DNA from 3 places in the Butyrivibrio sp. FC2001 genome. Region 3 is predicted to be linked to each of the others. Evidence: riboswitches for the same ligand, from Rfam matches in the RefSeq annotation. Region 3 holds a riboswitch; each other region holds the start of a gene.
What was found. A riboswitch is a leader RNA that binds a small molecule or an ion and turns the genes downstream of it on or off. The one in region 3 is predicted to bind cyclic di-GMP.
Positions count from the first base shown of each region.

Region 1 (10,883 bases), on a different contig from region 3:
TTCATCCTGCTCGTAGTCTTCGTAGGAAGGCATATCATCAGAAACAAATTCATAATATGTATACTCAGTCTCATCAGAGGCTGTGTATTTCTTCACATCGACCTTCTTGATCTCAAGGTCATCATAGGTAGCTTTCTTAAACTCGAAGCCCTCAAGCTCTGCTGCATCCTCAGGAAGCTCAACGCTTTCGTCTAATACTATCTCTTCTTCATCTGCATAGGCATTGCCATCATTATCAGTAAGAACATTGCCTTCATCATCAACGTAAGAAATTTTCAGAATGATATCCTTTGTAATCTCATCCTCTTTTTCCTCTGTAGGTTCTTCTGTCTCAGGATTCTCCGCTGTTTCCTCGGTAGCTACTTCTTCTGTATTTTCCTGATTATCAGGGTTTTCAGCATTCTCCTCATTTTCAGGATTTTCTGTGTTCTCAGTTTCCTCAGAATTCTCCTCTGTGCTCTCCTCGGTATTTTCTGTATCCTCAGAGCTTTCTTCAGGTTCTACAGCTTCCTCAGTCTCTTCTGATCCTGATTCATCTTCGTAGCTTTCTTCTGATTCCTCGCTGCTGTCGTCATAAGACTCTTCCTCTTCATCTTCAGAGTCTGCAAAAACAACTCCATCATCACCACCATCAGAGCCCTCATCTGAATAGTCCTCCAGAACCATTCCGACTTCCTCAGCACCTTCTTCTGAGACTGCTGATGCACCTCTGTTCATGGCGTAGAGTGTTCCTGTTCCCACAAGAAGCGAAAGCACAAGCATAATAGAAAGCCAGCGCTTTAGAAATTCGTGCTTCTTCAGGTATTCATTTAATTTCTCTTTTCCCACATGTCTCGGCATTGCTCTATAAAACCTTCCCACAAGAATCTCATCCCTGAAATTCCTATAAAAAAGCCCTGTTTGAACAATGCAAACAGGGCTTTAACAAATTCATCTGCACAAATATTTATCACAAGCATTATCAACTAATACCTGTTCCAAATAGTACAGGCAGCTGGCTATCTGCTCAAAAAACAGACCCTGTAGCTTTGCGTCACTACCTCACGATAGTTTTGCCCTGAATCTTTACCATATGTAATTACAGATGTAAGGCCACCTTCGTAAGTAGCAGGCTATCATATTTGAAACTATATTTCACATCTGTACCTAAATTTATGATACATTATATGATTCAAAAAATCAATAGCGAATATCATTATTTAAAAGTATTTTTCAAGTTTTCATTTATATATGATTTTATGGGCGAATTGATGCCTGACATCGGAAGTATTACTCGTACTCATTCTCCCTCTATGATGTACTTTACATAGAAATTATGCAAAAAACAAGGGTTTACATAGTTTTTTAAGCAAGAGTTTATCCTTGTTTATAAACTTTATCCTCTTATAATAAGAATTTCAAAACGGGAAATTATTGAAATTACAGACACACATTTTAGATTAGAATATTAAAAAGTCGCCCTATCTTGTGATAGTGCGACTTAATAATTATCTTGCCATAAGATACAATTTATAAAGCCTTTGCAATAGTCAGGTTTATGTTATGCAATCTTCTGCTTAGCGATCTCTGTAAGAGTCTTGAAGCCTTCAGGATCATTTACAGCCATCTCAGCAAGCATCTTGCGGTTAATCTCAACCTCTGCAAGCTTAAGACCGTGCATAAGGTTTGAATAAGACATACCGTTAAGACGAGCTGCAGCGTTGATACGTGTAATCCAAAGAGATCTCATATCTCTCTTCTTCTGCTTACGACCAGCGAATGCTGATGTAAGTGCTCTCATAACTGACTGCTTAGCAACTCTATACTGCTTTGATCTAGCGCCTCTATAGCCCTTAGCGAGCTTTAAAACTCTTTTATGCTTCTTCTTGGCGTTCATGCCACCTTTAATTCTTGCCATTTCGGTTTCCTCCTAAATATTTTTTCAAATGGTACTGCTCTTAAGATTAAACGTAAGGCAGAATCTTCTTCATTGTCTTTACATTAGTAGCATCAACTACTGCTGCCTGTCTAAGATTTCTCTTTCTCTTTGTAGACTTCTTTGTAAGAATGTGACGCTTGTACGCCTTGTTACGGATCAGCTTACCTGTGCCTGTTACCTTGAAACGCTTGGCAGCAGATCTGTTTGTTTTCATCTTGTGCTGCATAACTAAATCCTCCTATGCTGTAAATTATTAAAATTCTCTGCTAATTTAAGCAGTGTAATCATCCATAGAAACGATTCTGAACAATTACTTTATATGTAACTCTCCTAAGGGTTATTGAAGAGAAACAATCAATTACTTCTTCTCAGTAAGGAACATTGTCATACTACGTCCCTCAACCTTGGGCTGCTTATCAATAACAGCTATATCACTGAGTGCCTCAGCGAAATCTGTAAGAATGTGAACGCTTGCACCCATGTGTGCCATCTCACGTCCTCTGAATCTCAGAGTAACCTTTACACGGTTACCTTTCTCAAGGAACTTCTTTGCTGCATTAACCTTGGTGTTAAGATCGTTTGTATCAATGTTGGGTGACAAACGGATTTCTTTTATTTCAACAGTCTTCTGCTTCTTACGTGCTTCCTTCTCCTTGCGAAGCTGCTCATACTTAAACTTGCCGTAATCAACGATGCGGCAAACAGGCGGCTTAGCATTGGGAGCGATCTTCACCAGATCAACACCTGCCTCATCTGCAAGCTTTCTGGCATCCTGAATGGACATTACCCCAAGCTGTTCGTTATCAACTCCAATTACACGAACCTCTTTGTCTCTGATCTGTTCATTGATGAATAAATCGTTGTTGCTAATTGTTTTGTACCTCCAATTCACGAAACAAAAAAAGTGGATTCGCAAAAGAATCCACTTAACAATCATCTATGCTCTGCATCCAAATTCGCAGATAAAATCCTGAAAGGATAAACATCGAAAATTTATTAACGCCTGGAGCCTTCGCCACAGGGTGAGAGTGGAAACCTCTGCTTTATTTTCATACTAGCAAAATATATCACACAGCTATTGGTGTGTCAACAATATTTTTTCAATAATTTACTCCCAGGGCCTGAAGCTCTGATTCAACCTGCTCATAGGAGTTATATACTATACCGTTCATTCCGAATTTCTTAGCGGCTGTAATGTTCCTCACAGTATCGTCAATGAACACGCACTGTTCCGGAACAAGGTCGTATTTATCGGTAATAAGCTCGAATATAGCGCGGTCCGGCTTAATGATCTTATATTTATAGCTCAGAATTCCGCCGTCTACCTCATCAAGGAATTCATTCATAAACTTATTAGGTTCAAGTGCCTGCTTTGAAAAGTTTGAAAGAACAAGCACTTTGTAGCCTGCCTTCTTCAATGCCTTGATCCAGGGCATTGTGCGTTCTCTTTTTCTAAGAAGTCCTGTGAGATCTGAAAAAGCCATTCGGAGCTCTTTTTCTATAGAAGGATCGTTTTTCACAAAGCCATCCACGATTCCCTTGGAATCAAGAACACCTCTGTCGAATTCATTCCACGCCTCTGTTCTGGTGCTGGCATCTCCGATTCTCTGAACCATCTCTTCATCGAAGCCCTTATCTCTAAGGAAATCCTCCCAGCAAAAGTCCACAAGGACATTACCTATATCAAAAATTACTGTACTTATTGCCATAACTAAGCCTCTTACTCTGCGTCACTGCTGTCCTTTGCAGGGACGTCATTCTTACCATAGGGATCTGCTGATGCTACTGTTCTGTTGCCTGTAAGCGCGGTATATACCCACAGAATAAGCCACAGTAAAATCGGTATTGCAATCGTAGCAGCCGCACAACCTGCAAAAGCACTTCCAGGGCCCATCTCGCCGAATATAGCCTCAAAAAGAAGAACTACATATATACCAACAAGTAAGATAATGCCTGCTATAGCAATTACTCTCTTAAACATCGGTGTTTCGCTATTTTTCATAATTTCTCCTTAAAACCGTAAAACGGGCTGCCAACACTAACTGTGACAGCCCGGTAAAAATCATCTTATTTGCTAAGAGCGCTCTCGCGATAAATAATATCTTCTCTAGCAGGTCCGTTAGATACCATTGTGATCGGGTATCCAATCTCCTTCTCGATGAACTCGATATACTTGCGGCAGTTCTCGGGAAGATCCTCGTACTTCTTAATTCCGCGGATATCGCAATTCCATCCGGGAAGTGTCTCGTATACAGGCTTAGCCTTCTCAAGGAGATGTGTAACAGGGAAGTCCTTAGTAACCTCTCCGTTGATCTCATAACCTACACATACCGGAATCTCTTCAAGGTATCCAAGAACATCAAGTACTGTGAAAGCAACATCTGTTGCACCCTGAAGTCTGCAGCCATATTTACTTGCTACGCAGTCGTACCATCCCATACGACGAGGACGACCTGTTGTAGCACCGTACTCACCGCCATCGCCACCGCGTCTTCTGAGCTCGTCAGCCTCCTCACCGAAGATCTCGGATGTGAAAGCACCTGCTCCAACTGCTGATGAATAAGCCTTGTTAACAACTACGATCTGCTTGATCTCGTAAGGTGCGATACCTGCACCGATTGCGCCATAAGCAGCAAGTGTAGATGATGATGTAACCATAGGATAAATTCCGTGATCGGGATCCTTCATTGTTCCAAGCTGACCCTCAAGGAGGATTGTCTTACCTTCCTTATTAGCCTTTTCAAGGAAAAGAGCTGTATCAGCCACATAAGGCTTAACCATATCTCTCCACTCGTGAAGAGTCTCAAGAAGCTCTGTAGGATCAATCTCAGGCTTGTGATAAAGTTCCTTAAGAAGGATGTTCTTTGTAACAAGAACTCTCTCTACCTTTTCCTTAAGAAGCTCCTCATCAAAGAGCTCATTAACCTGGAAACCGATCTTAGCATATTTATCTGAATAGAAAGGTGCGATACCTGACTTTGTTGAACCAAATGACTTACCGCCAAGTCTCTCCTCTTCATACTGATCGAAAAGGATGTGATAAGGCATTACGATCTGGCAACGATCTGAAATAAGAAGGTTCGGTGTAGGAACGTTCTGATCTGTTACTGTCTTAAGCTCTCCTATAAGAACAGGAATGTTAAGTGCAACACCGTTACCGATTATATTAGTAATGTTTTGATGAAATACTCCTGAAGGGAGTGTATGTAATGCAAACTTGCCATATTTATTAACAATGGTATGTCCTGCGTTCGCGCCTCCCTGAAAACGTACAACCACATCGGCCTGATCAGCCATCATGTCTGTGATCTTACCTTTTCCCTCGTCTCCCCAGTTTGCTCCAACTACTGCTTTTACCATGTTTGTTCTCCATTCTGTGTTACAAGGTTATGGATATGCGCACCACTAAGGAACCCATATCCATAACAATAATTTTCTAAATAACCAACTGATAATATACTACATATTAGAAAATAAGTAAATGCACCTATTGGGCACTGGAAAGAAAAATATAAAAGATCAACTTATATTATCTAAAATGTAATTCCATATATTCTTGTTGGGCTTTGGCGAATAGTGCACTCCATCCTTTGAATCTACGTGCACATTTTTCTGAACATATTCAAACAGAGGTATTGTATCAACCTTTTTCTTCTTGGCCCATTTCTTGAGCTGGGAATTGAAGCTGTTTATTACTCCGTTTCCAAAATACGCTAGATCCTGAGGTGGCATGTATTGATCCCCGGATGCACCGACTGTGCATAGCACAAGCTTTTTGCCTGATGAAACAAGCTTGGAGTAATTCTTCTTATAAGGATTGAACGCACCATAATCATTTGCACCCATCCAGGTTATGATCGTGTCATAGTCGCTTAAGTCACTGTTTTTCAGAACATCCTTCATGAAGAATATTTTCGCACTGTTCATGGCACATACAACAATGTCATCGTGCACTTCACCAAGAATTGAAGATTCTGATCCCGAGAAGATATCAACGCTTCTGGAATCACCTATGAAAAGTGTCCTTACTGAGCTATCAGCAACAGTAACTATCATGGTGCACTTATCTTTCTTATTTGTCTTACTTCTTATTTTAATTTTGGCTGTGCCTTTCTTATTGGCTGTGATAACGCCATCCTTTGATACGGAAGCCACAGATTTCTTACTTGAGGAAAATTTCAGTTTCTTACTCTTTACCTTATGCCCTCTGATCTTTACAGTGATTCTGATATCATCACCGGGCACAACCTTATCATAATAAGTAGTAGCCTTACTTGAAGCCTCTACTGTAACCTTTCGATGGGTCTTGCGACTTGTAGACTTTGAAGACTTCTTACTATTATTAGTAGTATTGCTATTATTTGAGGGTTCCGGCTGTTTTCCCTGGTCGGCGTTATCATCCTTGGTATCAGCGCCATCGCCATCATCTTCATCATCAGCATCATCCTCATCTTCGCCGTCGTCTTCGTCGTCTTCATCATCGTCGTCTATTTCATCATCATCCTCGAACACCACTCTGATGTCCTGGTCCTCCTCCGCATAGGCTGTAACACCTACGCAAGGACATGAAATAGAAAAAATCAGCATGGCAAATAGAAGCACAAATGCTGATTTTAGCTGTCTGCTCTTAAAATTTCTCATGTGTTACCCCCAATCCTTCTCAAAGGGAAAGCTCATACCATTACTTGCTCCTTTGAGAACATCATATTTACTAGGAGTATTGTACCGAACACTAATAAATATTATTGGGGTGAAAATAACCAGTCTATAAATTAGCGGTTAATTTTTTAAAAGCTGAATATTATTTTTTTTAGTAATCTATAACCTTTTTTGGCAGTATATAACTTTTTTATTACAACTATGTTTTTATAATGAAGTTATACTATCAAGCCTCTATTTCATAGTCATAAGTAGCAAAGTCTGCCTTAAGAGCTACTCTGTTTCCGTCCTTTTCCCAGATAAACTTTGTCACGGACCCGTCCTGCTCAAGAGTGAGCTTTGAATCAAATCCGAAGGCAGGATTTGTGTTTCTGAGTCTTAAAAGCTCAAGCTGCTTCTCTACAACAGGCTTCTTCATCATCTCTGCAACAGCCTCGTTTGTAAGGTTGGTGCGGTTGATTTCCTTATGTCCACCTGCGCCTGCTCTCTCAACTGCCTCGTAGTCGTTCTTACCTGCAAAGAGGTCAAGATACCAAACCTGAGGCTTACCGGGCATGAACATCTGAACAGCTCTTGCGAAGAGCATCTTCTTATCATCAGCACCGAGCGCACTGTAATATGTAGAGTTAACCTGGTAGTACATATTCTTCTGGCCGTGGAGGTTCTTTACAAGACCACCTCTTCCGACTACTACCTCGATAAGCTTCTCGATCTCATCATCCGGAATGAATCCCTTAAGATCAAGAACCGGAATACCATCGTGACAACCAAGCATGTTAACAACTCTGATATTTTTATCTGTAAGCTCCTTAGCCCAACGAACAAGTACATCTCCGCTATTCTTCTCCATAGCATAGATGAGAAGTCCGGGAAGGAAGAAGTCATAGGTCATGTAGCCCTTGTCTGCAACCTTCTCATAGATTCCTGCGCCGTAGCTGTCATGAATCTCAGGAAGAAGGCGAAGATTGTTCTTATCGGCAATTCCCTTAACCTTCTCGAGTACATCCCATGTATCGGGCTCGTTTAAGAAGTTCTTCTTTCCGGGTTCCTTGGGAGCATAAGCAAATGCATCAAGTCTTACGATCGCAGCTCCGTAACCTGAAAGTGTTTTAAGAGTATTCTCATAGTGTTCCCAAACGAGATCAGACTTGATGTTAAGATCCATCTGACCAAGATACTTTCTTCCGTTTGCAAGAAACTCTAAAACAGCCTCCTTATATTCTTCATATTTCCCAAATTCGATTTCTTCCGGTTTCTTTCCCTCATTAAGTCCCTCGCAGACACTCTTAGCGATTCTCTCTGCAGTCATGTACTGCATTCTTCCGCCGCCCTGCTCATTTTCAGAAGCAGAAGTGCTGACGTTTTTCTCTTTATAATCCTCTACAGCCTGGATAATATCCTGTGCATCGGGTCTTCTGTACTGTACTTCCTGATAGAAAGTGTTCCAGTACGGAATCTCCTTTCCGTCAGGCATACGAACCATCAGGATAGGAAGTCCGGGCTTTCTGAAAAACATATCCTTAATATACTTCTGATCAGGCTGGATATAGCCTTCCTCAGTCATCTCGCCACAACCATCCCAGAATTTGTTCCAGTTAATGAAAAAGTCAGCATACTTTGATTTCTCACCATTTTTCAGAAGATCCTGGAACTGAGGTGATAAAACTGAAGCATGATTAAGAATAAAATCAAGCTTAAGGTCAATTCCAAGTGCACGAAGTCTGTCGAGATCCTCCTTGGAACCAAGTTCCTTATTAATACCGTAATCAATTACGGAAAATCCTCTGTCAAGGTCAGTGTTATATATGCTGGGAAGAATATAGAATGAACTGAAAGTATCCTTAAACTCTTCCTTTTCAAGCATGGTAACGATATCACCAAGTGTACCGCCACAACTGTCGGGGTATGCATTGAGCATAGGTCCGTTATCTACAAATTTACTCATTTTTACTCCTTTTAAATTCCCATTAACTTCTTAAAATCGTCATAGCTTATGATCTCGCCCTGTTTGCTTACGATGATCTTAGCCTTGTGAGCCTGTGCAACGAGCTTATTCTGCTCGAGCTCAAGAACCATCATTGTGAAAGGACTGTCTACCTTACCATCGCGGGCACGGCTTCTTCTGTGCTCAAGAGTCTCCTGAGGTGTGCTGTTAAGAAGAATCGGAATATCAACTTCCTTCATGCAGTCTGTGTTACCATGAGTCCACTCAATGATAAGAACCTGCTTATTAGTCATATCTACTTCGTCGTACCAGAGAGTTGTCTCATCTCTACCCATTCTCTTAAGCCAAAGCTTGTCAGCTCCGCTCTTGAATGCTGCAAGGATGGAATCAACCTCTGCAAAATCTGTCTCGTTAGGAGTTCCAAGGTAAGCATCAAGTCCCTTCTTACCTGCACTGAGATAAGAATCAAACCAGGGATACTCTTTTACATGCTCAGCATTAGCATCATCGTTCTGCTCCTGGAATCCCTTAACGATCTTGTAGTTCTCAGCGTTCATGGCTCCGCCGTCAACCATGCCTCTGATACCGCACTGTCTGAATGTGTGAAGTCTCTCAGCATCGTTGTACATAGGAATACGATGAGGATAGTTATCACCTGACATTGTGTAGCTTCCGATGCCTGACTGCTCAAGCATATAAGAAAGAAGTGATGCGATCTCAGACTTTCCTACGCCTGATCCTCCGCAAACTGTAATTACTGCTCTTCCGTAAGGGTTAGAAGCTGTAACCTTTGAAAGCTCCTCAAGTAACTTAGGGAAGATTGTCTTTGCCTTGGCGATATGGCTGTCGCCAATCTCGATCTTGTCTCCCGGCATATCACCATGAGGTATATCGGAAGGAATCTGGATATCCTTCTGTGCAAGTGTCTGAACCATGTCTGCTGTTATTGCATTCATAGGATTGATTTTGTTGTAAGTTGAATTCATTATGTGGTTCCTTTCAAATAAATTTGATTAAAAATTGCCTGGTTACAACTTTAACGCAAAAGTTACTTATATTATGTGCATTTTTTAGTTTTTGACAGCGCAATTTCGCTGTGATATTTTAACACTATAATCATTTTTGAACTTTTGTAAAGTTAATTTTTTTAGTTAATGGACTTTTTATGATAACGATAAAAGAAATTGCAACCCAATTAAATCTGAGTACAACTACTGTTTCCAATGTTATTCATGGAAAAACGGGAGAGGTATCTCCGGCTACAATTAAAATAGTTGAAGATTATCTGAAAAAAGTTGACTACGTTCCTAATATCAATGCCAGAAATCTTGCACAGAATGAGTCCAAGATCATAGGTGTTGCACTTAAGGCGAGAGCTGACAAATACGAGAATCTTCTAATGGATCCCTTTGTATCCGAACTTATAGGTGGTATAGAGGAATCAATCAGAAACGCCGGCTACTTTATGATGTTGTACATTTCAAGTGACACCGACGAGATCATGCGTCACGTTTCCACCTGGAATGTAGACGGTCTTCTGCTTTTCGGTATGATCGACAATGACGGAATCCGTGTCAGTGAAAAGTATAAAAAGCCCATCGTATGTATAGATACTTATAGTATAGAAGGGTTAAAGCATTTCATAAATGTAGGACTGAATGACAGACAGGGCTGCTTCAACATGGTTAATTACATGATCAAACAGGGTCATCAAAAAATAGCATTCCTATCTGATAATATGAAGGGCGTCGACTACGAGAGATTTTCCGGATATAAATATGCCCTTGAGGGAAATGGCATTCATTATGAAGAAGACTGGTTTCTTCAGATAAGACCCCGCACAGATGAAATCGAAGCTTCTCTTGAAGAAATCTGCCACCGCGCAGAAGAATTCGATGCGGTCATGTGTGTATCCGACCTTTACGCAGTCCAGCTGATGTGTGCTCTTGAGGATCGCGGATTCAGTATCCCCGACGACATCTCCATTGCCGGTTTCGATGATACATTACTTGGTCAGCTTCACCGCCCCGCTCTTACTACTGTTCATCAGAACGTCAAGGACAAGGGTATAGTTGCCACCAACACTCTGCTTCAGAGAATTCGAGGTGAAAAAACTCCCAAGCAGATACAGCTTCCAACAGAGCTTATCATTCGAGATACGGTAAGAGCTAGGGTTTAAGTATACAAATTACACAATAGTTTCCATGCAATACTCTAAAACGTTTGAGCAATGTGCTATCATGCACATTGCTCTTTTTTATAAAACTTTAATACTTTTGATTGTTTTGCACAAAGCCAGTAATAGTCTACTTTCACGCGTAAGGTATAGATTTTTCAGCAATTTTTTCGAAATTTATACTT
Region 1 is NZ_KE384132.1:899,899-910,781, forward strand. It holds gene G601_RS23975 (SpaA isopeptide-forming pilin-related protein) at 1-861, opposite strand, end outside; cyclic di-GMP riboswitch class I at 987-1,067, opposite strand; gene rplT (50S ribosomal protein L20) at 1,541-1,897, opposite strand; gene rpmI (50S ribosomal protein L35) at 1,944-2,144, opposite strand; gene infC (translation initiation factor IF-3) at 2,277-2,810, opposite strand; gene G601_RS0117580 (HAD family hydrolase) at 3,019-3,627, opposite strand; gene G601_RS23980 (hypothetical protein) at 3,639-3,920, opposite strand; gene G601_RS0117590 (adenylosuccinate synthase) at 3,986-5,278, opposite strand; gene G601_RS25405 (Ig-like domain-containing protein) at 5,438-6,559, opposite strand; gene G601_RS0117600 (alpha-amylase family glycosyl hydrolase) at 6,804-8,522, opposite strand; gene G601_RS0117605 (hypothetical protein) at 8,534-9,508, opposite strand; gene G601_RS0117610 (LacI family DNA-binding transcriptional regulator) at 9,688-10,701, shown strand.
Region 1: it holds a riboswitch for cyclic di-GMP, as region 3 does, so the genes downstream of both, G601_RS23975 (SpaA isopeptide-forming pilin-related protein) here and G601_RS0118115 (hypothetical protein) in region 3, are expected to answer to the same signal.

Region 2 (10,883 bases), on a different contig from region 3:
CTTCCTCAGTTAAAGTAGACATTAAGTCTTCGTAATCTGTTACTGTTCTACTCTGATTCTTGGTATTTATATAGTTACTTACAGACGGATACAGAAAAATACCAAGGCCCACAAAGAAAACGGCTGCAAATATGAGGTTTGGCAATTGCTTTGCAAATCCCTTACTCTTCATTCTACTATCCATCCATTAAATGTAAGTACGTTTATCTTCCCAAATCTGATTCCCTGAAAATCTGTGTTCCGAGGCGAACGGATGAGTCCGCCCCAGAACCCCAGCATGTTTCTATATATATTGTCTACAGAAACAAGATTCATTTTTCAGTAAAATATATTTTTTTAAATCTCTACCTGTAAAAAAACTAATTATTTGCCAAAAAGTCAATTACTCAGCGTCGTTCTTTCTGCGAACTACGAAGAATACAACTGCAGCTACGATAAGAAGTCCACCAATGATGTAGAAGATTGTTGTACCAATTCCACCTGTTGAAGGAAGAACTGCACCAGAATTATTCTCAATAGAAACTACTCCCTGACCATCTGCACTAGGAGTAAAAGCATTTCCGTCGTCCTCTACAGGAACTAAAGTATTTGTTCTTGCATTATCAGCAGGAAGATTATAGCCAGGTAATGTCTCTGTCTCGTAAACCTTATAAGTATTTTCTATATTAGTAATACCTCTTATAACAATAAAACCATCTTTATCTGTAACAAGTTCAGCAGACGTACTATTTGCATCCAAATAATAGCAATTGTTAGCAGTATCTTTAGAGACCTTGACAGGGTTGCCAGAAGCATCTCTTAATTCAAACTTAACACCTTCGAGAGCCTTACCTGTGTTATCGTGCTTATAAACAACCGCTCTGTAAGTGTGGTAGTATACAGTATCTTCCTGATGATACTGATCATAATCAAGGTCTACCTTATTGTTCTTTGCTGTATCAAGAATTGCATCTGCAGTAATTGTAGCTGAGAAAGTAATAGTTGCTGTTGCAGCTAGTCCGGAATTAGGTGCAAAGCTAAATCCGAAAGTTGCACCCTTAAGTTCACTTACAGGAGTTCCTTCATAACCTGTTACTACTGCATCGTTATTATATCTAAGACCTGAAGACATGGTATCTCTAACCTCTATTGCCTTAGATGTAGCTGCAGGAATAACTACCTCAATCTGATAGTAAACAGTATCTCCAACCTTAACTGTTAAATCATTGTCTGCATAAGTACCTGCTGTTGCACCCTGTTTCTTATCAACTGTAGGATATGTGTTCTTCTCTGTAATACTTACATTTGCACTTCCAATTGTCAGCGCTATCATTTTTGAACCAAGGCTTGATGTAACAAGATAATAGCCATTACCATCAACACCAAGAGATGTTGCTCCACCTTCTGCCGCATTAACCGTACCTGATTCAAAGTTGTCCTTTATTTTATCAAATGCCGCTGCAAGTTCCTCTCCACTAGGCTTATTTGCATCTTCATATGTGGCATACACATTATATCTTCCATCGCTTGCGAGTGTGTAATCAAAATACCCTGTGGATTTAAGTGCCTTAGCACGATCTTCTGTGTCAGTGTAGTAAACAACTGTACCGGATGCAACTTCATTAGTTTCACTATTAAGTGAAGCACCCGCGCTAGCATCAGCAGATAAAATCTTATACCAGGTATATGTCTGTGCTGTTGAAGCCTCTTTCTTATTTGCATCACTATTAGCAGCGCTGTTGATAGTGATGTCTGCAGCCTTAGCTGTCATTGCGGTTCCTGCTGTAAATGTAATGGACATCGCCATAGCACCAGCAAGGATTCCAGTTAAAAATTTCTTGAGTCCTTTCATGTAAACCTCTCTCCTTTTGTTTGAATCTTGTCTGTTTTAGACGTTTTTTGTTGCTTTGTAACTTTATGTCGTGCAAATGAGCACTTTTTAAAATGCCTTAGGCATCTTAAACCTTATTATTCTTCTTTTCTTCTCTTTACATAGAAGATTCCACATGCTCCGATAAGAAGCATTACCAGTCCGACTATTACATATGGCAGCTTTCCAGTTCCACCTGTGGAAGGAAGCGCATATCCCGATACATACTGGTTAGTGATAGTAACTGTTCCATAGTTGTTATTCGCATCAGCAGACATAGTATACTTCGGCATTCCATCACCATTCAGTGCATGGTACTCTGTAGTACCGTATTTGTATGTAACAGAATAATCTCTTAAGTACTTTTCATCCTCTTTCACACAGTATTCATACTTGTTGCCATTCTCATCAAGAAGAGGAATATCTTCTAATGTAAGCGTCCATGAGTTATCTGCTGTCAGCTGATATGCTGTTCCATATTGCTTCCATTCACCGCCTGAAATTCTCTGATAAATGTAAACATCCAGACTAGTGCGATCCTTTGAGTTGTCCTGTCCTGTCGGATCAAGCCAAACCTTGCTTATAGTCAGTTCTCCAGCAAGCACATTATTAAATACAACATCTGTAATTTTTCCTGAAATATATTCAGCATTAAAGATGTATTTTGCATTTTCAAATGTATCCAGATTCTCAGGAAGTGTCAGTCTGCAAACAGCAAGTGTCTTACCCTTCTGATCTCTATAATAGATGTCCGCACCCAGATAGAAGAAATCTTCGTGTACAGTATGCAGATTATGTTTAGAATACTTCTCCGGGTTGGCCATGTTATCGCCATTATAGGTCTTGTTAAACTGTGTATACTTTTTACGAACCTGAATCTCTACAGTATATACAGCAGAGTCATACTTAATACCCTTGGTATCACCTGCGACCTCAGTTATTCTGTATGTATAATCACCTTCAAATCTGAATGGAACAGAACCAAAATCAGCAATTCTGGTATTATTACCATCTCCTACAATTGTAATTGTCGTGTTTTCAGGCATCGGCTGTGACTCAAGCTTTACTGATTTATTAGCAGTATCCCAAGCTTTATATCCGGCAGCCTCTATCTTGAATGTGAACGCCTTACTGCTATCCCATGCACCACCAGTAAAGTTCTTGGTAATCGTAATCGGGCCAACAGGTATGCTGTAATAGTTGCAGACCTGAACTGTCTCAATATCACCGCCTACATGGGCTTCAGGTGCTACGTCATAATGGTTCTTCAAGTCAATTGAATATACTTTTCTTAAGTTTTGACCACCTGTACCATAACCATCTACGCCGTTATTAGAGTCAACCGTAACATCATATTTTGTAACTCTTGAAAGGTTATTGGTTGTAATGACATAACTGCTATTTGAACTATAGTCATAGCCAAGAGTCAAACCATCTGCAACCTCTTCTACCTGGTAGGTACCTGCAGGAAGTCCTGAAATTGTCCACTGAGCATTGTTGTTATAAGTTACTTTATATACATTCCCCGAAGGATACTCAGTAGCTGCTTCCTCACCTGAAGTTCTGTCTCTGTTTGCTGTATCAACAAATCCCTTAAAGACGATATAACTTCCTGTATCCACATTAGTGATACGGAATCTGATAGTCTGCAGTAAAGCTGCATTAGTCTTATTTCTTACAAACTCAGAACCGAAGTCGTTAACAACCATCTTGTGGATTCTGAGAAGGCCTGAACCAGTATTGTAAAAAGCAGTATTCTCATCACTCAGCGCATTCGCCATATGCTTAGTTACATTATTTCTTAATGTATTTGTGTTGCCTGATGTAATATAGTTATTCTTTAACTGTTTAATGAATGCACTCTCAGACTCGTGGTTGTATTTAAAGTAAACAACCTTCTGATTCTCGGTACCGGGATTCTCAACCCTGGCAATAATGTAGTCCTCATCCTTTGTTATTGAAGAATCAGCTACATCATTCTCACTGATAGCAAAGTATATGCACCCGTCATAAATGTAGTTGTTATTATAATCAAAGGTAAACTGTATTGTAGAGCCGTCGTTCTCAAGGCTATCTGTCAATGTCTCGACGCTTCCATTGCTCTTTACAACTTTTACAGTAAACTTGAACTTATTGTTGCCCGGATCTCCTCCATTCAGGTACTTATGAAGAATCAATCCGACACTTCCTCTTGAAGTAGTATTATTAAATGTTGGAATTCCGTTTACTGCATTAGTGCAATTCTCATCTGTGTAATATGAAGGTGCACTTACGCGGTAGTACATCGTGTTAGTATATTCATTCAGCTTCTGGCAGGTAACCGTTACTTTTGCGTAATAAATTGTTCTATCAGCTGAATAAGCCTTAGCAGAATCATCAGCTGAACCCTGTGTCTCAGCTATCTTATAAACAAAGTCTGTACTCTGTCCTTCACCAATTGTTGTGTACTGATAATTTGAACGATTTTTCTTATCAGCTTCATTACCAAATGTTATAGGATTAAAGGTAACTACGTGTGGATCTTCATCGTTCTTGACAGTTTCTACTTCTGTCCATCCATTTGTACCATTGGAATCCTTTTTATAAAGTGTAAATCCAAATCCTTTAACAGTTGATGCCTGACCATCTACATTCTTATAGGTCTGGAACTGAGCAGTTCCACTTATCTGCTGAACTTCATCATATGTATTGTGGAACTCGCTGGTTATTTTAATGCTGGGGAAGGATATCCATCCTGCTGATGTACTATCATTTTCCCATGAAGCATACTGCTGACCTGATATGAAAACACCTACTACGCCATCAGAACTACGTACTGTGCTGGCATTAGGGAAGTTCCATATAATAGTTCTTGCAATTGAATCCTCTTTTCTTCCTGCAAGTGTGTCTGATCCAACTGTTTCACCATTTGTTTCAACCATGAATTTGTGTAATTTGATTTCGCCTGAGGGCATTACATTAAATACAATGGTCTGATCAGGATTCTTCTTAATTGTTAACTTCTCTGCTGCACCGATATTAGCAAGGTCGCTCTCAGAAACAGTTACATAATATGTTCCTGCAGCATATGAAGTAGTGTCGACATAATATCTTTCATTGCGATTAGCATCCTTAACAATTGACGCATTAGCAGTACGGGTTGCAAGATCTGCTGAAGCATTTCTTACGTATGTCATCATTCCTTCAACAGTATTTTCAAGATCTGCCTGTGTATGGGTTGTATCGAGCTTAATATACTCAGCACCCTTTTCATGACCTACATTATTCTTGTACTGTTCAGGAACCATGAAATATGCTTTTTCACCCTTAAGATTGAAGTTACCGATAATGCTTGCAGCTATAAATGTCTGCTCAACACTGTTTGTCATATCATTACCGGTCTGGGCATTAGCATATACTACCTTTGCTGCAAAGTTTGTCTCAGACTCATTTACAAAAATCTGGTATGTTGTAAGTCCAAAGTTTACAGCATCACCAAGAACTGATTTGAATGTATCTGTTCCGGGTGTATGGTTCTGATATGCAATAACTGCATATATTGAGAAGTTGTCCTCGCTGAATTCTACCTTCTCATCATCACCAACCTCAGCAGTTGCCTCGGTAAGTGTCTTAACCTCGATATCCTCAGAAGTAATCTCCTTAGCTTCCTCCGTGCTTTCGATTGAGTTTGCTTCCTTTACCTCATCTTTAATAGGCATATGAACTACAGAAATATCTTCCTGAGAAGCTGAAAGGCTATCAGATAACTGGTTCTCCTTAAACTGAATACTTACGTTTACCAAGCCTTCCTTAGGCTGAATCTCCTTGCCTTCATACATGAAAGCAATATCATACAGAATTGTATTGCTTTCGCTATACTGGCAGGATTCATCCTTTCCTGCATCCTTAGCAATTGCATCAGCGTTATCATTAAGTGCATTCAGGTATGCATCGTAATTGTAGTTCTCTGTCTGTGAATTGAGCTCTGTTACCTTAAGTTCAATTCCCTCAGGGAATACTCCCTCAGCTGTAGCCTCAGCTGTAACAATTACCTTGTCATCGCTGTAGCTAAAGCTTGTCTCTGTTGTAGCCTTAACATATGTGAAGACAATATCAGAATCCTCACTTATTGTTATATCTTCACTGTCGGTAACTGTAGCTTTATATTCTTTTACAACAACCTTGTTTTCTCTATTTTCAGTTCCTTCAGTCTGTTCACTTCCTTCAGCCTGTTCAGTTTCTTCTGTCTTCTCAGAATCCTCTGAACTGTCCTCAAGGACAGGTGTGATCTTTGTGATCTTCTGATCGTTATATGTTGCTCCAAGATAGAAATATCCATCAAGAGTTGTTGATTCACCCTGCTTAAGATCAGTTTCCTCAGCAATAACGAAATCTTCTGCTTCCTTTATCTCTGCACCGTCTTTATCCACATACTTGGCTGTGAGCTTGACACCACCGTCAACCACAATCTCATGTGAATATGTAAGTACAACTGTCTTATTCTCTTTAACAGTTAAAGCTGTTCCATCAGCTGTGTTTACTTCGTAATATTTATATCCATTGGCATCCTGCTTGGCTACGATCTTAGAAATAACAGTTTCATCGATTGAAGCCTGCTTAAACTCATAGCCCTCCTGCTTGGGTGCCTCTGTCTCAAAATCAAGGCTCTCGGAAAGACTTATTTCCTTTTCATCAGCAATCTGCTCATTGTCCTCAGTCACATAAGAAACTGTAAGAACTACATCCTGTGTAAGATCTACATCATTGGTGTCCTTAAGCCCTTCACTGGAGTTAGGAGCATCTGTGTTCTCACCATCTTCAGTTGTCTGATTATCAGAAGCATCTGCGAGGTCTGTTGTGCCATCAGAATTCTCACCTTCTGATGTTCCATCTGTAGATTCAGTCTCTGAATTATCTGTTGAATCTGTATCCTCATCTGATGTGACATCTGAGTTACCATCTTCATTTACATCAGCATCTGATGAAGTCCCCTCATCTGTGTCAGCATTATCTGTGCTTTCACCATCAGTACTGTCTGCATCTCCAGAATCCTGTACAGAGTCTGTATCTCCTTCATCCCCACCTTCAGCTGCAAGATCATCGCTATCATTCCCGCTAAGGACCATTCCAACATCCTCAGCATCCTCGTCTGATAACGCGTTCGCAGACTTATTAAGTGAATACATTGTTGCTGTTGTAACTAAAAGAGCCACAACCAACATTACTGATATCCATCTTTTAAGGTGAGTGTGTTTTTTTACAAACCCCTCGATACGATTGTTGTCCAATTTCCTCATTTCAATTCTTTCCCTTGTTACCTTTTCTCCGCCCAACGAATTACTGCAATTCCGGTTCATCCATACTTTCTGTACCGGTGCTGGCTTTACTCTCTATCCCCCCAAAATCTTTTACAGGGTAAAGCCTAAAAAATACTGCTCCTATCAACTGTTCTGCGGATACGCATCCTACAGTTGTTGATCTGGAGTCGATTGAAACCGATCTGTGGTCTCCCAAAACAAAATATCTCTTGTCAGGAACCTGATACGGAAATTCAACCTTGTCGCCCTCTCCCATGCCGGCTGCATACTGACTCGGATCTGATATATAAGGCTCATCCAGCTCAACGCCGTTTACATAAACCTTTCCAGCTTCGTCGATATTTATCCAGTCACCGGGAGATCCCACTACTCGCTTTACCAGAACCTTGTTGTTGTAGTAAAACGCGATCAACTCTCCCGTCTCAAATTGTGCATAGTTATTAGCTATTACAATCTGTCCTGTCTCAAGCGTAGGTGTCATACTGTCACCTGTAACTCTTAGCACTGTGATAAAAAAGCTTGATACCAGCACTGAGATAGCGGCCACAACCACGATAACCACCAGTGTATTTCTGAGTGTTCTCTTGTAGTCGTGCTTTCTGTATTCTCGTTTTAGCTCTGTTCTCAGTTCTTCAAGCGACGGTCTATTCAATTGTTCATTTGGAGCTTCTTGTGATGGAATCTTTTTATCTTCCATAATTTTCAGACCCTCTAATTGTCTGTGCTTAACCGCATAAGAACATTACATTCGAAGCGTAGCTTACTAATTATAAAATTTTTATAAACTTCTATGTATACGAATTATGCACTAAGCTATTCATAATCCGTACTTGACAACAATAGTTTCTTATGTATGTAACATTTAACTTTCTGCGGCAGTTTCCATTTTATCCGTATCAGTACTATCTATTTCGGCCTTCTTGGTTGTCTTTCTTGTTGTGCGTTTCTTAGTTGCAGTAGACTTCTCCTCAGTGGTAGTTTCCTTAGTTTTCTTCGCTGTTGAAGTCTTTCTTGTCCTCTTTACAGGCTTTTTTTCTTCAACAGTCTCGGTTGTATTTTCAGACTTCTCTTCTTCAACGTTCTCTACTGTATTTTCAGGCTTCTCTTCTTCAACAGTCTCTTCCGGCTCAGCCTTCTTTTTGGCTGTTGTCTTTTTGGTGGTTGTCTTTTTGGTGGTTGTCTTTTTGGTGGTTGTCTTCTTGGCTGCTGCCTTCTTAAGTCCGCCGGAGAGTTCCTTGATTCTGAGCATTTCCTCAGCCTCACCCTCTTCTTCCGGCTTAAAGCCGCGCTCAGCCTCGGCTATTCGCATAGCCTCTATCCTCTTAACAGTTTCCTCGTACTGTATAGCCGCTTTCTGAGCAGCCTCAAAGAATCCGTTTATGGAAAGTATCGCCTCTGCAAGCGTACCTGCATCCTGGATCTGCATAAGCTTCTTTTCTTCTTCAGCGTGAAGAGCATCTCTTTCTCTCTCCAGTCTCGCATGGAAGCCCTTAAATTCACGCTCATGCCTTGCCCTAAGTCCCGTGATATCCTTCTGGAACAAAGCTTCTGCCTTGGCTTTCTGCTCATTGAACTTCTCACGCATTTCTGCCTTTTCTTCATTGAAGCCGTTTAGGAGGTTGGCTCTCTCTATAGCAGCCTGCTGCATATAAGCGGTCTTCTCCCTTGCATGCTGTGCGATCAGTTGTTCCTTCTGCTGCGTGAACTTGCTTCTCATCTCAGCCTTTTCTTCATCGAATTTTGCAAGAAGCTCTGCTCTCTCATCAGCCATCTGCTGAAGGAGCTGTTCACGTTCCCTGTCGAACTGATTCTGCATCTCCTTTTCGTGAGCTCTAATGGATTCTGCTTCTTCAGAAAACTCAACCAGCATCTGCAGTAATTCTTTCCTGTTTAATTTCCTAAGTTCTTTACGTGCCATGAATCTCCTTAATTCATCCCCACATATAAATGCTTCAAAATAGTCCCCTCGTACTATGTTTATAGAGCAGCTGAACCTGTTTTATGGCAAAAAAATAGCCCGTTTGAGTTCAAACAAGGCTTTGCATCAAAAGAAAGAATAATAATGATGCGCTTCCTTTACTAAGCGCACCAGCAACTGGCTGTCTATCCCCATTGAACAGACCCTTTAGCTTTGCGTCACTACCTTGCGGTAGCTTTGCCCTGAATTTCTTCACTTAACCATATTTTGTTATTTACAGCACACTCATAATATGATAGCCATAAATAAAAATCAATAGAAAAGATGCGCTTTTTTGAACTTTTTATTTATTCCTGGGAAACTGATTTTTACTGAGTTTCCCAGGATAGTTTATGTACCTTATAATTTTTATAAACTGATCTTATTTTCGCTTTCTTCGTTTCCTCCTGAAATACTCCTCACCCACAAGAGCTAGTGTTACAAGAACAAGTCCGCCTATTGTGAAAGGTATTCTTCCGCTTCCTCCAGTAGAAGGTAAAGCATATGCCGGTACATCATTTCTTGTATTGGTAATTGTTATTGTTCCGGAGGTTATTCCAGGCGAATTGTTGTCGGAATAGCTAGCCGTGTAATATAGGTTTGCAACCTCAGAAACATAATATAGCCACTCGTATGTAATGCCGGTTGTATCATCTTTATAGAATCTGTCAAGTCCGTTCAATGTAACCTTCCAGTCGTCAACCGCAGTTATTGTTGTTTCTTTTTTAAAACCGATATCCTCTGCTCCGACTGTAGCTCCGGTGGCTCCCTTTGTACTGTTTGATGTATCAAGCCCTGCATCGGATGAAGCAACTGAAGCTGAAACATTGGCCATTGGTTTGTCACAGGTCTGCCATCCGTTCAATATCTGTATAGTAGTATTTCCCGAAATCGTAATGGTCTTAGTCAACCTGGTTATTGAATTCGAATTAACTTCATCAGCATATGTATGCTCTTCACCATTGATTATGATCTTAGTAAGATCATTCCCATGTGTAGCAAAGGTGAATGTCAACTGTGAGCCATCCTTTACAGACGGGAATCCCACATATTCAAGTATCTGGTTATTCGGATTTCTCCTGTCAATGTTTACTGTGTAGTAATTTCCAAGCCCTGAGGAATCCGACTTTCCGTTGACAACATTTCCAAGTCTTCTCCCAATCCTTATTGAAATGGCTGATGGCTTTGTAACATCATCAGCATTTACCCAATCCTTCTTGACTGTAAATGAAGTTGAATTCTTTTTATTGGGAGCATATACAGGCTGGCCTGCGGTAAACTCACTTCCTCCAAGCTCTGTAAAGAAGTTATCAGGCAGCTTAAGCTTGTAATTCTCTGTATCTGCAGAAGGTATGTAGAAACAGATAGGTGTTTCATCCTTCGCATAGCCCTGAGGCGCCGTTTTCTCCACAAGCTTGTATCCAACGTTGTAGACAAGAGGTGCTATCGCCACTAGTCCATTGGAGTCCGTCGTATATGTTCCATCAGCGGATTTCTCATTTTTCTGCTCTACCCATTGTGTACCATCATAATAGCTGAGTGAGAAAATCGCTCCCTGAAGCATTATTCCGCTGTTATCAGCATCCACCTTATAAAGGTTAATACCTCTTACATTAGCCCTTGCTCCGGCATCCTGAATTGTAACCGTTGTGCTGTTGCTTGCTGAATCGTGCTCCAAGGATATTCCCTCAAGCTTCGCGTCATTAGAAAGCTCAACATTGGAATTTGTTTCTCCTGTAAAGGTATATCTGTACTTTATTTTCAGGTGCTTTCCATCAGG
Region 2 is NZ_KE384132.1:885,626-896,508, forward strand. It holds gene G601_RS23960 (class C sortase) at 1-184, opposite strand, end outside; gene G601_RS0117540 (isopeptide-forming domain-containing fimbrial protein) at 383-1,831, opposite strand; gene G601_RS0117545 (Spy0128 family protein) at 1,948-7,125, opposite strand; gene lepB (signal peptidase I) at 7,166-7,843, opposite strand; gene G601_RS26550 (hypothetical protein) at 8,009-9,064, opposite strand; cyclic di-GMP riboswitch class I at 9,234-9,316, opposite strand; gene G601_RS23975 (SpaA isopeptide-forming pilin-related protein) at 9,486-10,883, opposite strand, start outside.
Region 2: it holds a riboswitch for cyclic di-GMP, as region 3 does, so the genes downstream of both, G601_RS26550 (hypothetical protein) here and G601_RS0118115 (hypothetical protein) in region 3, are expected to answer to the same signal.

Region 3 (10,883 bases):
AAAGCTGATCGGCAAGATCCTCACCGACATTTTTATCAAGGTTAAAAAGGAATATCCCACGGAGAGCGACATAAAGGGAGTGAGAACCCTCATAACCTATTGCAAGAATATGTTGCTCACAAATGATGAGATAAAAAAGCTCGACAACGACATGGATATAGACATCCTTCCTGTATATGAGGCCTACAATGCGGAGCTCAAAAGGCGCGGGCTCATGGACTACGATGACCAGATGGTCTACGCCTACAGGATGCTCAAGGGCTCGCCGGAGCTCCTTAAGTTTTATCAGGATAAGTACAGATACATTTGCGTGGACGAGGCGCAGGATACTTCCAAGGTCCAGCACATGATAATAGGTCTTTTATCAGGAAAAGATGGCAACCTTTTCATGGTCGGTGATGAGGATCAGAGTATCTATGGCTTCAGGGCGGCATATCCTGAGGCGCTCCTTAATTTTGAAAAGGATCATCCCGGTGCGAAGGTCCTTATAATGGATCAGAACTTCAGATCAAATGCAGCGATAGTGTCTGCTGCTGATGTTTTTATAAGACATAACGATATGCGCCATGATAAGCATATGCAGGCGGCCCGGGGAAGAGATTCGGAGATTAACTACATCCAGCTAAACAGCAGGAGAAATCAGTACAATTATCTTGCTAAGGTTGCGGATGATGTGAAAAATCAGACGGCGGTGCTCTACAGGGATAACGAGAGCATCATTCCTCTTGTGGATATCCTTGAGAGGCAGGGCATTCCTTATCGCGTAAGGAATGCAGACATGGGATTTTTTACGCACAGAGTCGTGATGGATGTGGAGAGCATCCTGAAATTCTGCATGGATCCTTATGATGAAGAGAACTTCATGAAGATATATTTTAAGTGCCAGACGTATCTTAAGAAGACACAGGCGGAGAGACTGTGCAGACTTGCTGCAAGTTCGGACCTTCCGATTCTTGATGCAGTGGAGGAGACCGATATGCTGGGAGCCCATGTGAAGGCAAAGTGCAGGTCCCTCAGGACACACCTTTACAACATGAGGCATGAGACGCCTCTTAAGGCACTTAACAGGATTGAGCGCTTCATGGGATACGGCGAATATCTGGAGAATAATCATATCGATACGAATAAGCTTTTCATCCTGAAAATGATAGCTGCTAATGAGGAGACCATAGGCGGCCTTATGAGAAGGCTTGATGATCTGCAGATTATTTTCAGGGATAAGGAGCCGGACTACAGGGCAAAGCTCATTCTTTCGACGATTCATTCCAGTAAGGGACTGGAGTATGACGAGGTTTACCTGATGGATGCCTGCGATGGAGTTTTTCCAAACAAGGTTATCGGGAATAAGAAGTTCGCGGACAGGCAGGAGCTTCGGGAATTTGAGGAAGAGCGCAGGATATTCTATGTAGGAATGACGAGGGCAAGGAATAAACTTAACATCCTTACCTACAATGATGAGGATTCGACTTTTGTTAAGGAGATATCTTCAGTTTCCGCGAAGGACAGGAAAAAAGAGCATAAGTCCGACAAGAATCGCCCCAAGGCCTCTGTTAAGAAGATGATAAGACCGAAATTTACGCGCTAAAAGAGGTTTTAATCAGAGCTAAATTGCGGTATAATTATAATTTGTGAGGGGACACAATTGAATGTACGTTGGGGGCAAACATACAGTGATGTATGGACGCAAAGTTGTAAATCTTTTGGGGAATGATTTATTAAAGATGGTTTGACTGCAAACAGTGACGGAGAGATTCGTTACTATTTGCAGTTTTTTATTCTATAATATTGTCTTAAATTCTGGAAGTTTCTTTGCTATCCGGTCTGTTCTGATCGCTGTATTCCCGAAAAAAGGAGAGGAGAGCTATACACATGGAAGAGAGAAAAAAGTATGCGAAAGAAATTCAGAAGATGTTCGACAAGAGGCTGACACCTTTACTTCTGATACTTGGAGGTATTCTTTTGGTAGGACTTGCCGGATGCCTGATACCCAATATCGTGGTTAAGATCATAGGCTTTATTGTACTTGCCGTCATCTACTTTGTTGTTATGGGAGCGGCTGACCGCCTCGAGTATGGTAAGAAGATCATGTACTGCCGTGCACTAGTAGGCAAGGAAATATCTGATGATCCGGTAAGCGAAGGACTTGAGAGAGTAAGAACCTTCGGCAGAAAAAACCTTAAGAGATACAGAAGAGAGTGTGGCCGAGTTTTCTATACAGTAGGCAGAGGCGCATTGACAGTTGGTGACATGATGGATCAGGTTCCTTACCTTAACAAGCTGTCACACGTATATAAGAAGCTCGTTAAAAGACTCATCGAGAATTCTTCAAAGATCCTTATCACCTATCAGCTTGGCTGCTATGATGAGGCAGACCAGGAGCAGTTTTATGATCTTGTAACTTACTTTGTACAGGATGGTAAGAACTTCCTTCTTAAGACAGTTAAGTCTGAGTTCAAGGATTTCATCAAGAGTGAGGTCAGCTGGATCATTATGCTTCCTGCGCTTCTTGCATTTGCATTTACAAAGAACTATCTTTTCGCCATCATCGCACTGGTAATCATGATAGTTAGCATAGTGCTTTCATACAACGAGGATGACTTCGAGATTCTTTGCGATTACATCGAGTATGTTGATACACATGAGCTCAACGTTGATCTTAAGAACAAGCTTGTAGTTGGAATGAAGACAGGTAACACAATCCTTGACTTCACTAAGGTATACAATAATCCCACAGACTACAACATGCGCAGAGCAGTTAACGGTGCTGAGGACCTCATGGGTAATATCGAGAACAGACTCTGATTTTTTGAGGAAAATTTGGGAAATTAAAACAGTCTATTTTGCGTCATCATATATTTAATAAACCGTTGATGAACTTTATAGTTTAGTTATGAAAAGCAGATAAAAACTCTATATATGCATGCATAGAGATTTTTATAAAAAAACAAGAGAGGAATGAAAAAAGTGAAGAGAAAAGTTTTTACAAGAATCGCTGCAGCAGTTCTTTCAACTGCTATAGCACTCGGGGGAGTTTTTGTGGCACCGCAGACAGCACAGACTGTACATGCTATGAGTGCTGAGATCAAACAGGTTAATCCCAGCCAGACATCAATTACAGTTAACTGGACAAAGTATTCTGAGGTTTCAGATACAAAAATCAATAAGATGCACATTGGTATCGCTACAACTTTGGAAGGCGCAAGAGCCATGACAAAGGCTAAGAAAATTTCAATCGATCCTAATTCAACATCTTACACATTTAATAACCTTACACCCGGAAGCCGTTATTATGTAAATATTACTGTTGATTACAGAAAGTATGGTCTTGATTGGGATGATTACGGATATTTATGTGATCCCTTCTACACAACACCTGCTAAATCATCAGCACCTTTCCAGACACATAACTGGAGAAATCTTGGAAGCTTCAGCTTTGACTGGGCAGAGATGCCTGATGTTTCAGGATATGAGTACGAGGTATATGAAGGCAATACCCTTGTAAAGAATGATGACACAGGTACCGGCGTATTCCGCGGAGGCAGCTTTGGAGATGCTAAGGATAAGAAGAAGTACTATGTTCAGGTAAGAGCCTTCACAGAGATTAACGATGTAAAGTATTACGGAGACTGGTCTGACCAGACTCAGCTTCTTGTAAACTCTGAGATCAAAAGAACCAAGAAGGGCTACGATGTTAAGATCAAGAAGGGCAAGCTCAATGTAAGCTGGATGAAGACAAAGGGCGCAGATGGATACATCGTATATGTTTCTACACAGGAGAAAGTCGGCTATAAAGCATACAAGATTAAGGGCGGCAAAAAGAAGTCTGCTGTTGTAAAGAAGTTTAACGGTAGCAAGTTCAAGAAGAACATGGGCTATTATGTAGCTGTAATGCCTTACAAAAAGATGGGTGACAGAATCGTTTACGGTACCATCGGTGGTAAGGTTTATGTAAAAGGAAAGATCACAAGATATTGCCAGACTGACGAGCTTGGAAACTAAATAATAACGTGCATTATTCAGCCACACCTTAGGGTGTGGCTGTTTTTATTTTAGCTATGAAGAATGTTATAAATGTTATAAAATAAAAGGTAGGACAATTGTTTTTTTATGAGGGCCACAAATATGAAACAGATACTTGTGGAATTAAAGGATAAGCCTGAACTGTTTGTTCAGATAGAAGGAATACTTTCTGCCTGGAAATCCGGAAATTACAAGCAGATGCTTCTCCACATATACAGCGGACTCGAAGGCGAGAAGTTCACGGAATACGTTGCGAAAACACTCAGCATAATATTTCCGGAGGCGGATATTGTAGGCACAATGTCAGCAGGAGAGATCATGGAAGGACACCTCATGGACAGAGGTATCCTTATTGGTGCGCTTTTCTTTGAGAGCACCAATGTGGAGGTGTTCCGCTATGACAATGTGAAGGGCAATGAAAGGGCTGTAGGCAGGCAGATCTGTCAGCAGCTTGACAGCATCCCGGGTATCAAGGCAGCTGAGTTTTTGCTTCCCGGAACTGAGTTTGAGACAAAACCACTATTCGACGAGATCGATGAATGTGATAAGGATATACATATTTTCGGTGGATATTCAGGCGGACATATGCTGAATTCCCCGGTTCATTACGTGTTCGACGCCAAAGGTATCACCTATGATTCCATACTGGTCACAACCTTTGCGGGTGATGATTTTCATGTGGATGTGGACAAGGTCATAGGATGGGAGCCTCTGGGTGTTCCCTTCAGGGTCACCAAGGCTGACGGTCACAAGCTGGTAGAGCTTAATGGAAGACATGCTTCCGAGATATATGAAAAGTTCCTGCAGATCGACAGAAAGGTCCACGACAATGCGATGGAGGGCTATACCTTCCCGCTCCTTGCCGAGTACAAGGGAGAGCAGTGGCTAAGAAGTGCCATTCATATAGAAGAGGATGGCTCACTTAATATGCACGGTACCATTATGGAGGGCATGGATATTCAGCTGTCCTACGGCAATCCTGCGACGATTGTCAGCCAGGTAAACGATAGACTTAAGAGAGTCCGTGCGTTTAAGCCACAGGCGGTTCTTCTGTATTCATGTATTGTCCGTAAGGCTTTCTGGGAGCGCTATGTAGATATGGAGCTTGAGCCATTTGCGCAGCTTTGCTCCACCTCCGGGTTTTACACCTGGGGCGAGCTGATCAGGAACTGTGAAACCGGAGAGATTGTTGAGCATAATGTAACACAGCTTTCCATCGCAATGAGAGAGGGAGAGCCTTCCTCGGCAGAGCTTCCTGATGTACTTGTTGATGACTCCGTTTTGCGCGGACCTGCGGCTCAGATGCGAAGACTGACAAGTCTTGTTTACACCACCATGGAGGATCTGCAGAAGGCTCAGAGTGACCTTCGCGTTCTGAATGAGAAGCTAAGACTCATGGCAGAGACTGATGCCCTGACAGGGCTTATTAACAGAGGAAAAACGGAAGAGGCGATAAATAACCTTCTTCAGGAGTCTGCTACGAAGAATACACCGGTCAGTCTCCTGATGATAGATATCGACCACTTCAAGAGCGTAAATGACAATTACAGCCATGAAATCGGCGATGTGGTACTTAAGGAGACGGCAGCTATTTTGAAGGAAGCCGCTCATGAGCACCGGGACGGAAGAGCCGGACGTTGGGGAGGCGAGGAGTTCTTTGTAATTCTTCCTCTCGTGGAGAATGAAGAGGCCATGGAGATAGCCGAGTCCCTAAGAAAAAGGGTTGAGGATCATGTCTTCCCTGAGGTGGGACATCTCACCATAAGTATGGGGGTTATCACTATTAAGGGTGATGTGCAGGGTAAGGACATTTTCCTGTGCGTTGATAAAGCACTTTATGAAGCCAAGGAAAGCGGAAGAAACCGCATAGTAAGAGCTGAGATTTGAGAGTGTGAGTTTTAGTTTTTGGATATGAGATTTTGGTAAAATGAAAAGAAGTCTGCTCCTTTGAATGTGGAGCAGGCTTCTGTTTAGTTTCATGAAAAATCGATTTGTGTTTTCGGATTATAAGATTCTCTCGTAATGATCGCCCTTTTCAACAAAGCCTGTCTTTGCAAGATAAGCCTTGTGATTCTCGTCTGAGCCTTTGTAGATCAGCTTGTCGATGCCCTCATGAACGAGGTTGGCCATAAGGAACTCACCAATAGAGAAATCGCGGTACTGAGGCACTGAGTAGTCGAGCTTGATATCCAGGGTGTGTTCCTTTAAGTTACCAAGCATGATCCCCACAGGCTTACCCTCGTGGCAAACGACGAAGCCGGCGTTGACCTTGCTGAAGTCCATTGAGATACCGGGGAAGCATTTGGCGATGTCATCCTTGTTGCGGTCGATGGTGTACCTGGTCAGACCGTCGTCACCCGAAACCCTTACAAGATCGTAGTTCTTCTCGGTGTTAAGCATCTTGCCAAGATAGTAGACATTGATGGCAACCAGAGCTACGTTCATAATAACCGTGGGATATGCGTTGATAAGAATACCGTAGATAACGCAGAACAAGCTTCCGATAGTATTTACAATTCTCAGCTTGTACACTGACACCATCATAAATGACAGAAGTACAAGAGCAGAACCGATGTAACCGATGATTTCAAAGATAGTAGCTGTACTCACCTGGAATCCCCTCCTTTGTCTGTTAACAGCATAAGAAAATGTATATCTTTATATTAAATCATAAAAGGATTTTTAGCAATTCATCTGCGATAAGGTCTGACACAATCAGCTTGTACTCATGCCTTGATGGAGCGGAAGGAAGTGTGAAGCTGAAGGTGCGGCTTATATCTGAAAAGATTATGCCAAGGTGTACCTCACCGGGAACGCTGTCGGCATTTTCAGGGTCGGTGTTTCCAAGGGTGCCGGTCACTCCAAGGCCGATGTCAGCGCCGTAGGAATCCATGCAGGCTTTTGCCATTGATAGGGCGGTCTCCCTGGAATAGACACCGTTTATCTCGATGATATCTGCAGGAACTCCCTGCTTTATCTTGGCCTCGTTGGAGTAGGTTATATATGCTCCCTTCATTATAGAAGAGGACCCTTCCGTGTCCGTAAGAAAATTTGCAACCATTCCGGCGGTGCAGCTTTCCATTGTACTTATGGTAAGTTTCTCTTTTATAAGATGTTTCGTAATTCGCTCGTATTTTTGTATTACATCAGTTTCGTTGATCATTGATTTTTCCTGCCCGAACATAAGTATTTTTCAAAAATATCATAACAATAGTGTTTGCATAAAACAATTTAGTGTGATAAAGTGGTAGAGAATGAAACTGTTTTTCTTATCAAAAGTGAAAATTTAATTGTATTGAATTAATTTGGATACTAATTTTTTAACAGGAGGCTATTATGAAAAGAAAATTTATCGCAGGATTGCTTACAACAGTTATGACAATTTCAATGACAGCTTGCGGACAGGCAGCAGGTGCAGACACTGCTACAAATGCAAGCTCTGAGGAAGTGGCAGCAGATACAGCCAAGAGCACTACAGAGGAGACAGCAGACGCAGCTGAGAGCAGCGATGAGTCAGATGTTGACTACATCAAGGGCAAGGGCAAGCTCATCGTTGGTATCACAGATTTTGCTCCCATGGATTTCAAGGATGACAACGGCGACTGGATCGGCTTTGATGCTGATCTTGCCAAGAAGGTTGCAGAGTCTCTCGGCGTTGAGTGTGAGTTCGTTGAGATCGACTGGGATAACAAGATCCTTGAGCTTCAGAACAAGTCAATCGACGTTGTTTGGAACGGTATGACTCTTACAAGCGAGGTTACAAGCTCCATGGAGTGCACCAATCCTTACCTTAACAACGCACAGGTTGTAGTTGTTTCCAAGGACCTTGCAGGCGACGTTGCAACTGTTGAGGATGCTGCAAAGCTCAGCTACGCAGTTGAGGCAGGTTCTGCAGGTGAGCAGGCTGCTACCGATAACAGCTTTGATTTCATATCTGTAACATCTCAGGCAGATGCAGTTATGGAGGTTCAGGCCGGAACATCAGGTGCATGCATCATCGACCTTCTTATGGCAGGAGCTATGATCGGTGAGGGCACAAGCTATCCTGATCTTACACACACAGTTGAGCTCACAACTGAGGAGTATGGCATCGGATGCCGTAAGGGCTCTGATCTTGCAGCTTATATCAACGATCAGCTCAAGAGCATGTACGATGACGGAAGCATGGTTGAGACAGCTAAGGTATACGGCGTTCAGGACGCTATCATTGCACAGTAAGGATTTATTAAGGATAAAATATGTTTGCAACAGTAACGTTATCCCTTCTTGAAGGGTTTCTTGGAACATTAAAATTATTTGCGCTGACGCTGATTTTTTCATTGCCGCTTGGGCTTCTCATAAGCTTCGGATCAATGAACAAGGCGCCGGTAATAAAGCTTCCCATCAGATTTATCATATGGGTGGTTCGCGGAACACCGCTGATGCTTCAGTTACTAATCATATATTATGGCCCCGGAATTTTTCTGGGGCTTAATGTATGGGGAACAGGTGGAAACGGAAGATTCATCGCAGCGCTGGTGGCATTTGTGTTTAACTACGCCTGCTATTTTTCAGAGATCTTCAGAGGTGGTATTCAGTCCATCCCCGTTGGCCAGTATGAGGCAGGTCAGGTGCTTGGTATGACCAAGAGCCAGATTTTTAAAAAGGTCATTCTGCTTCAGGTAATAAAGCGCATAGTGCCGCCCATTTCTAATGAGGTCATCACCCTTGTAAAGGATACTTCCCTTGCGAGGGTTATCGCCGTTTATGAGATTATCTGGAACGGTCAGGCCTTCATCAAGAGCAGCGGTATCATCTGGCCTCTTTTCTACACAGGCGCATTTTACCTTGTGTTCAGTGGTCTTCTGACCTTGTTGTTCGGATTTATTGAAAAGAAGCTCAGCTATTTTAGATGATGAGCGGAACACTTAGTGATTATTGCTAAGCAGAGCATAGTTTTTATTTGAAAAAGGAATTAGTATGCCGATACTTGAAGTTAACAATATAAAAAAGAGTTTTGATAATCACCAGATTCTTAAGGGAATCAGCTTTAGCATGGAAGAGGGCCAGGCCATTTCCATCATCGGTTCCTCGGGAAGTGGTAAGACCACGTTCCTGCGCTGCCTCAATTTCCTTGAGAGACCTGATGAGGGCACCATAACAGTTAAGGGAGAGCAGCTTTTTGACGCGGCTAATCCTGAGATGAATGCTAAGAAGCTCCGTGAAAACAGACTGCATTTTGGTATGGTTTTCCAGCAGTTCAATCTGTTTCCCCAGTACACAGCTCTTGATAATGTAACCCTTGCACCCAAGCTTCTCGCAGAGGGCAAGAGTGATGCTGATATAGAGAGAAGGGGAAAAGAGCTCCTTGATCAGATGGGACTGTCCGATAGAATGGACAATTACCCGCACCAGCTTTCAGGTGGTCAGCAGCAGAGAGTAGCCATAGCAAGAGCCCTTGCTTTAAAGCCGGATATTCTGTGCTTCGACGAGCCTACTTCGGCTCTTGATCCTGAGCTTACAGGTGAAGTTTTGAGAGTAATAAGGAATCTTGCTGATAAGCATACGACAATGATAATAGTCACCCATGAGATGGCATTTGCCAGAGATGTGGCAGATGAAGTCATTTTCATGGATGATGGAATAATTCTTGAGAAGGGACCTGCGCAGCAGGTTATCAATAACCCCAGAGAAGAACGTACAAAGCAGTTTTTATCAAGCCTTAATAATTCTTAAGGCTCGATCGGAACAGCTTCGAGATTTATTGTAGCGGTGAAGGTACTTCCGAGGCCTTCTTCACTTTCCGCTGTGATATCACCCTTCATAAGGCAAGCTAAACGCTTTGCAACAGACAGTCCCAGCCCGGTACCTGTACCGTACTTGCTGGGATTCCTTTTTTCCTGGGAAAAGGTTCTGAAAAGACTGGGCATGAAAGCTGTGCTGATTCCGCAGCCTTCATCCTTAACTGTGAAGGTGATATGGTAGTGGGTACCCTGTTTTCTTGAGGCTACGGTGATCTCAACAGTATCTCCGCGCTCACTGAATTTAACAGCATTGTTGGTCAGATTTATGACCATCTGCTGGGTTCTTCCGAGGTCGCAGATTACCTGAGGGTTAGCTCTGTAATTTCTGTTTACGACTATCTTTACATCCTTTTCCTTGGCGAAGGCACAGGTTATCTGCTCAACGCCGTCAACAATGTCATCAAGGGAAGTTTTCTTGGGATCAAGATTTAAGTTTCCACCGTCGATTTTATCAATATCAAGAATGTCACTCATGAGCCTTGAAAGGTAGTGACTTGAGGTGTAGATCTTGCGCATGTCGCTTCTTAATACATTTACGTCCTCCTGGGTCATGCCGAGGTATGAGAGGGCAGAGATAGCGTTCATGGGTGTTTTTATCTCATTACTCATGCGTGAGAGGAATTCAGACATACGTCTGTTGGCGCGCTTCTCGTTTTCAAGAAGCTGGTCGTTTAATTTATTAAGGCGTTCGATCTTGGCGATGCGTTCCTGTTCCTCTGTGACATCCATAAAGGAACCAACGAAGCCGATGATGACGCCCTCATCGTAAATGGGAGTTTTGGTGGCGATGATTTCGCGAACTTCACCTCTGATAATACACTGGCCATGAACATTGTGAGTGCTCTCGCCCTTGAGGACTCTGAGCTCGTCCTCCATAAAGGGCTTCGGATTCGGATGCCACTGCATATCCTCATCTGTCTTGCCGATTACTTCATCCGCTGTATCAAAACCGAAGAAATCCAGGAATGCCTGATTAACACCAACGAATCTGCGCTCTGTGTCTTTCCAGAAAATGCAGTCCTGAGTGGTGTTGATGATCTTATCAAACAGCTGATCAGCGTGCTCGCTCAATGATATGGT
Region 3 is NZ_KE384133.1:91,249-102,131, reverse strand. It holds gene G601_RS0118120 (ATP-dependent helicase) at 1-1,585, shown strand, start outside; cyclic di-GMP riboswitch class I at 1,649-1,738, shown strand; gene G601_RS0118115 (hypothetical protein) at 1,870-2,802, shown strand; gene G601_RS0118110 (fibronectin type III domain-containing protein) at 2,965-3,999, shown strand; gene G601_RS0118105 (sensor domain-containing diguanylate cyclase) at 4,123-5,907, shown strand; gene G601_RS0118100 (hypothetical protein) at 6,025-6,630, opposite strand; gene G601_RS0118095 (CinA family protein) at 6,689-7,183, opposite strand; gene G601_RS0118090 (transporter substrate-binding domain-containing protein) at 7,357-8,238, shown strand; gene G601_RS0118085 (amino acid ABC transporter permease) at 8,259-8,915, shown strand; gene G601_RS0118080 (amino acid ABC transporter ATP-binding protein) at 8,980-9,735, shown strand; gene G601_RS0118075 (PAS domain-containing sensor histidine kinase) at 9,732-10,883, opposite strand, start outside.